Regions from separate parts of the Agrococcus citreus genome, predicted to be linked through region 2. Evidence: predicted binding sites of a transcription regulator. Region 2 holds the regulator's gene; the other holds the start of a gene.
What was found. Region 2 encodes HrcA, which represses chaperone genes, less so after heat shock. Its sites were predicted from a motif close to TTNGCACTCGNNNNNNNCGAGTGCNAA; they were not measured.
Positions count from the first base shown of each region.

Region 1: the regulator HrcA is predicted to act here: its motif matches at 3,682-3,708, upstream of groES (co-chaperone GroES).

Region 1 covers NZ_BAAAKK010000003.1:280,669-286,480, forward strand. The annotation lists gene ABD106_RS06650 (ABC transporter substrate-binding protein) at 1-879, opposite strand, end outside; gene ABD106_RS06655 (AI-2E family transporter) at 1,137-2,294, shown strand; gene rarD (EamA family transporter RarD) at 2,331-3,245, opposite strand; gene groES (co-chaperone GroES) at 3,313-3,609, opposite strand; gene ABD106_RS06670 (class I SAM-dependent methyltransferase) at 3,744-4,910, shown strand; gene ABD106_RS06675 (hypothetical protein) at 4,967-5,812, opposite strand, start outside.
Region 2 covers NZ_BAAAKK010000001.1:294,136-299,947, reverse strand. The annotation lists gene ABD106_RS01490 (PhoH family protein) at 1-428, opposite strand, end outside; gene ABD106_RS01485 (histidine triad nucleotide-binding protein) at 463-807, opposite strand; gene ABD106_RS01480 (16S rRNA (uracil(1498)-N(3))-methyltransferase) at 832-1,554, opposite strand; gene dnaJ (molecular chaperone DnaJ) at 1,554-2,639, opposite strand; gene hrcA (heat-inducible transcriptional repressor HrcA) at 2,640-3,653, opposite strand; gene ABD106_RS01465 (DUF4870 domain-containing protein) at 3,859-4,764, shown strand; gene hemW (radical SAM family heme chaperone HemW) at 4,806-5,812, opposite strand, start outside.

The sequences.
Region 1 (5,812 bases), on a different contig from region 2:
CTCGGGGAAGTTGTAGCTGTTCGAGAGGTTGCCGTCGACGAAGTACATGCCGGAGGCCGGGAAGCCCTGCGTCACGAGCTCGGGCACGATCTGCGCCGTCTCGGCGAAGGCCAGGATGCCGATCGCGTCGGGCTGGCCCGCCATGATCTCGGACACCTGCGACGTGAAGTTCGTGTCGCCCGGGTTGTAGAGGACGCTGCCGGTGACGGTGCCACCAGCGGCCTCGACGGCCATGCGCGCGTTCTCCTCGAGGCCCGTGCCGTACGGGTCGTTGATCGTGATGAACGCGACGCTCGCGGCGCCGTCCGACGTCATCAGGTTGCCGAGCACGCGGCCCTGGAGCACGTCCGAGGGAGCGGTGCGCCAGTAGAAGCCGTCGTCCTCGTAGTCCGAGAAGTCGGGCGACGTGTTGGCCGGCGAGATCTGCAGGACCTGCGCGTCGATCAGCTGGTCGATGAACGTGAACGAAACGCCGGACGATGCGGCACCGATGACCACGTCGGCGCCGGCGGAGATGAGCTCTCCGGCCGAGGCCGTCGCGATGTCGGTCGTGGTGTCGCCCGAGTCGCGGTGCTGGACGTCGATGTCGAACTCGAAGCCCGCGGCCTCGAGGTCGGCGGCAGCGAGGTCGACGCCGGCGAACTCGGGCGGGCCGAGGTAGCCGAGGTTGCCCGTCTGGGGCAGGATCGTGCCGACGACGAACGACGTGTCGACCTCGGTTGCGCCGTCGGACGGGGCCTCGGACCCAGCTGCGGATCCGGAGGGCGTGGGGGTGCCGCCGCCGGCACAGGCTGCGAGCAGCAGGACACCGGCGGTTGCGGCGCCGAGCGCTGCGGCACGACGGGGGTGCTGCCCCTTGGTGCGAAGGAAGGACTGCATTGTGCTCCTAAATTCCTCTTGGAGATCGCACGCTGGTACGCGCGGTTGGCATAACAGTAGGCGAGCGCCGCGCGGAAAGCGGCGGTTCTGCGTTACGTCCTGGTAACGGTCTTGACGCATGCGACCCGGCTTGTCGCAGTCCTGGGCGAGTCCTGAGCCGCCGGGCGGATGCGTGCAGGCACGTCGTGCGGTACCGCCCGCCACCGCCGGGGCGCAGGTGGCCGGCGGTACGGTTGCCGTCACACCGAGGGAGAGCCATGGGCCTGTTCAGGCAGAAGCACGCTGTCGTCGTCGAGAGCCGCGCGCCGAGCGACGGCGCCTCCGCCGTGCCGGCGGCCGTGCCGTCGGTATGGGGCGACTCCTTCGGCCGCTTCGCGACGCGGGCGCTGCAGGGCATCATCGTCGTCATCGCGGTCGCGGGCGTCGTCTTCGCGATGACGCAGCTCACCCTCGTCATGATCCCCGTGACGATCGCGCTCATCCTCGCCTCCGCGTTCCTCCCCGCGATGCGCTGGATGCGGCGGCGGGGCGTGCCGAGCTGGCTCGCGACCGCGATCGCGCTGCTGACGATCGTCGCCGTGCTCGGCGGCGTCATCTGGCTCATCGTCAACGCCGTGCGCTCGCAGCTCGACGAGCTCGTCGAGCGGGCGTCGGAGGGCATCGACCGGGTGCTCGACTGGATCTCGACGCTGCCGTTCGCGCCCACCGAGGAGCAGATCCAGCAGGGCCGCGACGCCGTCATCGACTTCGCGACGAGCGCCCAGTTCGGCTCCGGCGCCGCCGCGGGCGTGGGGGCCGCCGCGAACTTCCTCACCGGGTTCGCGCTCATGGTCGTCATCCTCTTCTTCTTCCTCAAGGACGGACCGCGCATCTGGGAGTTCTTGCTGCGGCCCTTCGAGGGCGAGCGGTATGCGCGCGGGCGTCGCATCGGCGAGAAGACCGTCGAGACGCTCGGCGGCTACGTGCGCGGCACGGCGATCGTGGCGGCCGTCGACGCGATCGGCATCGGCGTCGTGCTCGCGATCGCGCAGGTGCCGCTCGCGCTGCCGCTCGCGGTGCTCGTCTTCCTGCTCGCGTTCGTGCCGCTCGTGGGCGCGACGATCGCGGGAGCGCTCGCGACGCTCGTGGCGCTCGTCGCGAACGGCGAGGTCGTGGCACTCGTCGTGCTCGGCGCCGTCGTGCTCGTCAACCAGCTCGAGGGCAACTTCCTGCAGCCGGTCGTGATGGGCCGGTCGCTGCGCCTCCACGCGCTCGTCATCCTCATCGCCCTGACCATCGGCACGGTGCTGGGCGGCATCGTCGGCGCCGTGCTGTCGGTGCCGATCGCGGCGGTCGCGTGGGGCATCGTGCAGGTGTGGGACGGCGAGGACCGACCGGCGCGCATGTTCCGGCAGAAGCGACCGGAGGTCGCGTAGCGGCGCATCGCGCGATGGCGCGGCAGCGCGCGGGGGTCAGATCGCGGCCGGCTCCGGGCGGGGCCGCCGCCAGTGGCGGCCGAGCAGGTCGGCCGAGACGAGCGCGAGCGACGCCCACACGAGCGCGAAGCCGATCCACCGCTCGAGCGGCATCGGCTCGAGCATGACGAAGGCGCCGAAGAGGAACGAGATGATCGGCGCGAGGTACTGCGTGAACGCGAGCGCGGTGAGCGAGATGCGCCGCGCGGCGGAGGCGAACGCGAGCAGCGGGATCGCGGTGATGACGCCGAGGCCGACGGTGCCCCAGATGCCGGCGGCGCCGTTCGCTCCCACCGTCACGCCGTGCAGCGAGATGGCGACCGCCATCATCACGAGCGAGGCGGGCAGCGCGGCGACGGTCTCGATCGTGAATCCCGACAGCGCATCCACGGATCCGCCGACGCGCTTCTTGATGAGGCCGTAGACGCCGAACGAGATCGCCACGGTGAGCCCGATCCACGGCACCTCGCCGTAGCCGATGATCATCACGAGCACCCCGAGCGCGCCGAGGCCGACGGCCACCCACTGCACGGGGCGCAGCCGCTCCCCCAGGAAGAGCACGGCGAGCACGACGCTCACGAGCGGGTTGAGGAAGTAGCCGAGGCTCGTCTCGAGCACGCGGTCGCTCAGCACGCCGATGAAGAAGGCGGTCCAGTTCGCGAGCACGACGCAGCCCGCGAGCACGAGCGACCAGGTGTCCTTGCGGCTGCGGAGCACCGCGGCGAGCCTGCTCCAGCCGCGCGTCGCGGCCACGAGGGCGAACGCGACGGCGACCGACGCGATGACGCGCCAGCCGATCAGCTCGAACCCGTCGATGCCCTTCGTGAGCTGCAGGTAGACCGGGACGACGCCCCAGAAGGCGTACGCGAAGATCGCGTACCAGAGGCCTGACCTCGTGCGCTGCTCGTGCATCGCTCCTCCTGGAACGAACGACGACGGCGCCCCCGAAGGGGCGCCGCCGATGATGATCGGTGGAGCGTCAGCGCTCGACGATGGCGAGCACGTCGCGCGCGGAGAGCACGAGGTACTCGTCGGCGCCGAACTTCACCTCGGTGCCGCCGTACTTGGAGTACAGCACCTTGTCGCCCACGGCGACGTCGATCGGGACGCGGTTGCCGTTGTCGTCGATGCGACCGGGACCGACCGCCACGACCTCGCCCTCCTGGGGCTTCTCCTTGGCGGTGTCAGGGATGACGAGACCGCTCGCGGTCGTCGTCTCTGCGTCGACCTGCTTGATGACGATGCGGTCCTCGAGCGGCTTGATGGAAACCGACACGGTTGCCTCTTTCTGTCAGACTCTGGGGCACGTCCGGACGGGCCGGACGCCAGAGCAAGCCTAGGCGCTCGATTGGCACTCGGTCAACATGAGTGCCAATCCGACCCCCGTGCGGTCGGTGCTTGGATGGTCGGATGGACCCCGAAGAGCTGCGACTGCTGCTGTCGAAGGACGGCCTCGCGCTGCTCGAGCGCGTGGAGGTCGAGCTCGACGACCGCTCCGACGTCGTGCAGGCCGTGTCGCGGCTGCGCGCGGAGGGCCACGCCCCCGCGCTCGTCGCCGCCGTGCTGTCGCAAGCGAAGCTGCGTCGACGCGCGCGCGCGAAGTTCGGCGAGTTCGCGACCGAGCTGCTCTTCACCGAGGCGGGCCTCGAGCAGGCGACGCGGCTGCGCGTCGCTGCCCACCACGCCGGGCGGATGCGCCGCGCCGGGATCGTCTCGGTGGCCGACCTCGGGTGCGGCATCGGCGCCGACTCGCTCGCCTTCGCCACCCTCGGGCTCGAGGTCACCGCCGTCGATCGCGACGAGGTGACCGCCGCGATCGCGGCGTTCAACCTCGCCGCGTGGCACGCGACCGTCATCCACGGCGACGCGCTCGAGGCGAGCGTCGACGCCGAGGCCCTGTGGTTCGACCCCGCGCGCCGCGACGGCGCTCGGCGGCTGAGCGACCCGGGCGACTGGTCGCCCTCCCTCGACGCGGTCTTCGCGAGGGCGGCGGCACACTCCTCCGGCGTGAAGCTCGCGCCCGGCATCGACCGCGCGCTGCTGCCGATGGATGCCGAGCACCAGTGGGTCACCGACGGCCTCGAGACCGTGGAGGCGGTCGTGTGGACCGGCGCGCTCGCCCGCGGGGGCGTGGCCCGCAGCGCGCTCGTGCTGGGCGACGACGGCGCCGCGGAGCTCGCGGGCGACGCGAGCCACCCCGAGCCGGGCCCGCTCGGCGAGTGGCTCTTCGAGCCCGCCGGGGCCGTCATCCGCGCCGAGCTCATCGGGGCGCTCGCCGAGCAGCTCTCGGCGACGAGCGTGAGCGACGGCATCGCGTACCTCACCGGCGACGCCTACGTCGAGACCCCGCTCGCGCAGGCGTTCCGGGTGCGCGAGACGCTGCCGCTCGACGAGCGCAGGCTCGCGAAGCGCCTGCGGGAGCTCGGCATCGGGGATCTCGAGATCAAGAAGCGCGGCGCCGACGTCGATCCGGCGACGCTGCGCAAGCGGCTGAAGCTCAAGGGCGATGAGCGGGCGACGCTCATCGTGACGCGGGTCGGTGGCCGGCACCGGGCGATCCTGGCCGATCGGCCCTGAACGACGACGGACCCCGCAGCGCTCGGCTGCGGGGTCCGTCGTGAGCGGCGCTCGGGCTAGAGCTGGCCGAGCTGGATGAGGTACGGGATCCAGTTGACGGCCATGATGATGACCAGCACGAGGCAGATGACGAAGATGACCGAACCGGCGATCGCCGCGATCATCGGCCACGGCTTCCCCTCAGGGTTCTTGCGCATCGCGACGAAGCCGAGGATCGCGCCGATGAGCGCGAAGAGCCAGCCGGAGCCCGCGGCGAACATGCCGAGGAAGCCGAGGCCGACGAGCACGAGCGCGGCGATGGTGATGCCCTTGAGCTTCTTCGCGCCGGGCTGGGCGAAGCCCTGCTGCGAGTAGCCCGCGCCGGGCGCGCTGTAGGCGGTCTGCTGACCGTACGCAGGCTGCTGGCCGTAGCCGCCCTGCTGGCCGTAGGCCTGGTCTGCGGGCACGGATGCCTGGCCGTAGCCCTGGTCGGCAGGCACGGATGCCTGGCCGTAGGAGGGCTGCTGGGTCGCCTGCTGGCCGTACGAGGGCTGCTGCCCGTAGGAGGGCTGCTGGCCGTAGGCCGGCGCGCTCTGGCCGTAGCCCTGCGAGGCGTCGGGCGCCTGGCCGTAGCCCTGCGAGGCGTCGGGCGCCTGGCCGTAGCCCTGCGTGGCCTCGGGGGCCTGGCCGTAGGCCGGGGCCGCGTCCTGGGCGGGCGGCTGGCCGTATGCGGGAGCCCGGCCGTAGCTCGGGGCCGCATCCTGCGACTGGCCGTAGCCGGGCGCCGCATCCTGCGACTGGCCGTACGCGGGAGCCGGGTTGTAGCCGGGCTGCTCGCCGTACGACGGCGCCTGCGAGGCGTCGGGCGCCTGGCCGAACGACGGCTGCTGCGGTGCCTGCTGGCCGAAGTCTGCAGCGGGCTG
Region 2 (5,812 bases):
ACCTCCTTGCGATGCAGCGCCTGCACGGCCTTCGCCATCGCGAGGTAGGTCTTGCCCGTGCCGGCGGGGCCGATCCCGAACACGATCGTGTGCTGGTCGATCGCCTCGACGTAGGCGCGCTGGCCCTCCGTCTTCGCGCGGATCGACTTGCCGCGCGACGTGAGGATCGCCTCGCCCATCGCGTCGGAGAGGCTGCGGGTCGAGTCCTGCCGCAGGATCCGGGATCCCTCGGCGACCTCGGTCTGGCTGAGGTCGGCGCCCTGGCGCACGAGGTCGACGAGCTCCTGCACGAGCCGGCTCGCGACGACGACGTCCTCCTCGGGCCCCTCGAGCGTGACGAGGTTGCCGCGCACGGCCACCCGGACATCCGGATGCTCGTGCTCGAGCCTCGTCAGCAGGCGATCCTGCGGCCCGAGCAGCCGCACCATCTCGATGCCGTCGATCTCGATCGACTGCGTAGCGTCAGGCAAGCGAGCCCTCTCCGAGTGAGCCGCCCAGCACGTGCGCGTGGGCGTGGAAGACAGTCTGACCGGCGAGCTCGCCGGTGTTGAAGACGAGGCGGAAGTCGCCGTCGCCGCGCTCGCGCGCGATGGCCTTCGCGGCCTGGATCATCTCGGCCAGCAGGTCGGGATCCCCGGCCGCGAGCTCGACGACGTCGCGGTACGCGGGCGTCTTCGGCACCACGAGCACGTGCATGGGCGCCTGCGGGTTGATGTCGGTGAACGCGATGATGCGGTCGGTCTCGAGCACGATCTCCGCAGGGATCTCGCGGGCGACGATCTTCTCGAACACGGTGGGCTCAGCCATGGGGCCAGCCTACCTTCGTGCCGCTCACCAGCGCCCGAGTCGCAGCGAGAGGGCCGCGACGGCCGCGAGGCCGGCGGTCGAGGTGCGCAGCACGTGGTCGCCCATCCTCGCCCGGACGGCGCCGGCGGCGACGAGCCGCTCGAGCTCGCCCGGGTCGACGCCGCCCTCCGGGCCGACGACGAGCAGCACGTCGCGCTCGAGCGGCACGTCCGCGAGCGAGTCGGCGGCCGTCGGGTCGAGCACGACGAGCTGCCACGCGTCCGCGAGGCCTGCGAGCCCCTCGGTGTCGACGACGCCGCCGACCTCGGGCAGTCGCGGCCGGATGGCCTGCTTGCCCGCCTCGCGGACGACCTTCCGCCAGCGGTCGAGCGCCTTGTCGCCGCGCTCGCCCTTCCACTGCACGACGCTGCGCCGCGCCTGCCACGGCACGATCGCGTCGACGCCGAGCTCGGTGGATGCCTGCACGGCGAGCTCGGCGCGATCGCCCTTCGCGAGCGCCTGGGCGAGGCCGATGCGCGGCGACGGCGCCGGCAGCACCTCGACGCGCTGCAGCACGACGTCGACGCCGTCGCGCTCGGCGCGGTCGATGACGCCCTCGGCGAGCGTGCCGAGGCCGTCGCTCACGAGCACGCGCTCGCCGCGGCGCATGCGCGAGACGACGGCGGCATGGTGCGCCTCCTCGCCGGTGAGCGTCACGACGTCGCCGGCGGATGCGCCCGCGATGTCGAGCCAGTAGCAGTGCGCCATCAGAGCCGGAGTCGGTCGCGCATCTTCGCGAACAGCCCCTGCTTGAACTGCGCGAGGTGCGGAGCGGGAGCCTTCGTGCGATCGCGCAGCTCGCGCAGCAGCTCCTCGGTGCGCCGGTCGAGCTTCTGCGGCGTGACGACCTGCACGCCGAGCTTGAGGTCGCCGCGGCCACCGCCGCGGAGCCGGGTGACGCCGCGATCGGCGATCGTGAGGATGTCGCCGGACTGCGTGCCCGGTCGCACCTCGACCTCGACCGCGCCGTCGATCGCCTCGATGCGCGTGCGGGTGCCGAGCGCCGCATCCGGCATCGAGACCTCGAGGGTCGCGAGCAGGTCGTCGCCCGAGCGGCTGAAGACGTCGTGGTGGCGCACGTTGATCTCGAGGTAGAGCGTGCCGGCGGGGCCGCCGGCCTCGCCGACCTCGCCCTGGCCGGGCAGCTGGATGCGCAGCCCGGTGTCGACGCCCGCGGGGAGGTCGACCGGGATCGTGCGCTCGGCGCGCACGCGCCCGTGGCCCGCGCACGTCGGGCACGGGTCGGGGATGACCGTGCCGTAGCCCTGGCAGATGCCGCACGGCTGGCTCGTGACGACGTTGCCGAGCAGCGAGCGCACCTGGCGCTGCACGTGCCCGGAGCCGCCGCACATCGTGCAGCGCTCGGGGCTCGTGCCGGGCGCGGTGCACTCGCCGCCGCACGTCTCGCACAGCACGGCCGTCTGCACGCGGAGCTCCCGGTGCACGCCGAAGACGACGTCGGCGAGGTCGAGGTCGACGCGCAGCAGGCTGTCCTGGCCTGGCTGCCGACGCGATCGCGGCCCCTGCGAGCGCGCGCCGCCGAAGAACTGCTCGAAGATGTCGCCGAACCCGAAGGCGCCGGCACCGGCGCTCGGGCCGCGGTCGTACTCGGCGCGGGACTGCGGGTCGCCGAGCACGTCGTACGCGTGCGTGACGGTCTTGAACCGCTCCGCCGCATCCTCGCTCGGGTTCACGTCGGGGTGCAGCTCGCGCGCCAGCCGGCGGTACGCCTTCTTGATCTCGTCCTGGCCGGCGTCGCGCGCGACGCCGAGGGTCTCGTAGTGGTCAGTCACTCAGTCCTCGCTCAGCAGCCGCGTCAGGTAGCGCGCAACTGCGCGCACCGCGGCCATGTTTCCTGCGTAGTCCATCCGGGTCGGGCCCAGCACGCCCACGTGGCCCTCGAGCCGCGCGTCGCTGTAGGTCGACGCCACGACGGCGGTCTCCCCCAGCGGTCCCGAGAGCTCGCGGCCGATGCGGGTCGTCACCTCGCCCTCCGCGCCCATCTCGTCGAAGAGCCGCAGCAGCGTCACCTGCTCCTCGATCGCGTCGAGCACCGGCGTGACGCGCCCGTGGAAGTCGCGCTCCTCGCGCACGAGGTGCGAGGCGCCCGCCATCACGATGCGGTCGCCGCCGGCCGCCTGCAGCATCTCGCTGAGCGTCTGGGCGACGGATGCCGTGGCGGGCTGGAGCGCGGGGGGCGCGGATGCGGCGGCCGAGCCGAGCCGCTCGACGGCGTCGGCCGGCGACAGCTCGGCGACGGTCTCGGTGAAGGCGCGGCCGAGGGCGGTCGCCTGCTCGGGCTCGATGCGCTGCTGCGCGTCGAGCACGCGCTGCTCGACGCGGCCGGAGTCGAGGATGAGCACGGCGAGCAGCTTCGTCTCGGCGACGGCGATGAGCTCGACGCGGCGCACGCCCGCGGGTCGCCGCATCGGCACCTGCACGAGCGCGACCTGGTTGGTGAGCGACGACAGCAGCCGCGCGGTGCGCGCGAGCACGTCGTCGCGGTCGACGGCCTCGTCGAGGAAGCGCGTGATCGCGACGCGCTGCGCGGGCGTGAGCGGCTGCATGCGCTGCAGTCGGTCGACGAACACGCGGTAGCCCTTGTCGGTGGGCACGCGTCCCGAGGAGGTGTGCGGCGCGACGATGAGCTCCTCCTCCTCGAGGAGCGCCATGTCGTTGCGGATGGTCGCCGCCGAGACGCCGAACGCGTGGCGCTCGACGATCGACTTCGAACCCACGGGCTCGCGCATGGCGACGTAGTCCTGCACGATCGCTCGGAGGACATCGAGGCCGCGATCCGAGACCATCCGCACTCCCCTCGTCATGGGGCGCCGCATCCGCTCGGGACGCCGGCACCGCTCCTGGCACTCTCGTCGACTGACTGCCAATCGTACCGCGAGCCAGCGGTGTTCGGTCGGCTCGGCGCGTTCTGACCCCATGCACAGCCGTGCAGGCGCACAATGGGCCCAGCGATTGGTCCCGCGCCCGCGAGACGCACACGAAAGGCACGCAATGTCCGATCCCAACGCTCCCCGCGGGGAGCAGCACGATCCGTCCGAGCAGCCCGTCGATGGCTTCGCCGTGACGGACGAGCAGCACGCGGCTCCGAGCGCCCCCGCGGCGCCGGGCGTCGGCGAGCCCGCGAAGTCGTTCTCGTCCCCCGCCGTCACGCCCGATGCGCCGGGCCAGCCCGCGTTCAGCGGCCCCTCCGATCCCGCCGACTGGCAGCGCGGGCAGCAGCAGCCCTTCAGCGCACCGTCGTCGAGCGCGCCGCAGTACGGGCAGCAGGGCCAGCCGGGTCAGTCTCAGGGCCAGCCTCCCTACGGCGGCCAGCCGGGTCAGCCCGGTCAGCAGCAGGGCCAGCCCTCGTACGGGCAGCCCCAGTACGGGCAGTCCCAGCCCGGCCAGCCGCAGTCCGGTCAGCCGCAGTACGGGCAGCCGGGGCAGCCCCCGTTCGGCGGGCAGCAGCAGTACGGCGGCCAGCAGTACGGCGGCCAGCCGCAGTACGGCGCTCCCGGTCAGCCGCAGTACGCGGCGGCCGCGCCGATGTCGCCGGTCGACGAGAAGAACGCCGGCATGTGGGGCCACATCTCGGGCCTCTCGACGATCGTCACGGGCGGCTTCGGCGGCTGGATCGGCCCGCTCATCGTCTACATGATCTACAAGGACCGCAGCGCGTTCGCGCGGCAGGAGTCGAAGGAGGCGCTGAACTTCGGCATCTTCATGACCATCCTCGCCGTCGGCATCATGGTCGTCGGCATCGTGCTCGCGATCCCCACGTTCGGGCTGCTCGGCATCATCAGCGCCCTGTACTGGATCCCGGGCCTGCTGCAGGTGATCTTCTCGATCATCGGCGCGATCCGCGTCAACAACGGAGGCTCGTACCGCTACCCGTTCAACTGGCGGATGGTGAAGTAGGAAGCACGTGAAGTAGCAGCTCCTGGAGGAGGCCGCTCGCCTCAGGGCAGCAGCCGCCGCACCACTGCGTCGGCGAGGAGCCGCCCTCGCAGCGTCGGGACCACCCGGCCGGCGAGGGCGGCTGCTGGGTCGACGAGGCCCTCGGCCATGAGACCGGCGACCGCGCGGCGGCCGTCGGGCTCGAGCACGTCGATCGCGAGGCCCTCGGCGATGCGCGACTCGAGCAGCACGCGCTCGACCCGGCGCGTCTCGTCGTCGAGCACCTCGCGCGCGAGCGCCGGTGAGGCGCCCGCCAGCAGCCGGTCGCGGTACGCGGCCGGGTGCTTCACGTTCCACCAGCGCACGCCGCCGACGTGGCTGTGCGCGCCGGGCCCGAAGCCCCACCAGTCCTGACCGCGCCAATAGGCGAGGTTGTGGCGCGCGACGCGACCGCCGCGGGCCCAGTTCGAGACCTCGTACCAGCCGTAGCCCGCCGAGGTGAGCGTCGCATCCGCCGCCTCGTACATCGCCGCCTGCAGGTCGTCGTCGGGCGCGACGAGCTCGCCGCGACGGATGCGTCGGGCGAGTGCCGTGCCGTCCTCGACGATGAGCGCATACGCCGAGACGTGGTCGGGCGCCATCGCGACGGCCGCGTCGAGCGAGCGCTGCCAGTCGTCGAGCGACTCCCCCGGCGCGCCGTAGATGAGGTCGATCGAGACCTCGAGGCCCGCCTTGCGTGCCCACGCGACGACCTGCGGCACGCGCTCGGGGTCGTGCGTGCGATCGAGCGCCGCGAGCACGTGCGGCACGGCCGACTGCATGCCGAACGAGACGCGCGTCACGCCGCCGGCGCGCAGCTGCGCGAGGCCAGCGGCGTCGATGGAGTCGGGGTTCGCCTCGACCGAGACCTCCGCGCCCGGGGCGAGGCCGAACGCATCCCGCACGCCGTCGAGCATGCGCAGCAGGTCGCCGGCGGGCAGCAGCGTCGGCGTGCCGCCGCCGAAGAAGACGGTCTCTGCCTGGCGGAGCGGTCCGAGCTCGCCGAGCACGCGCGTGGCGACGGCGATCT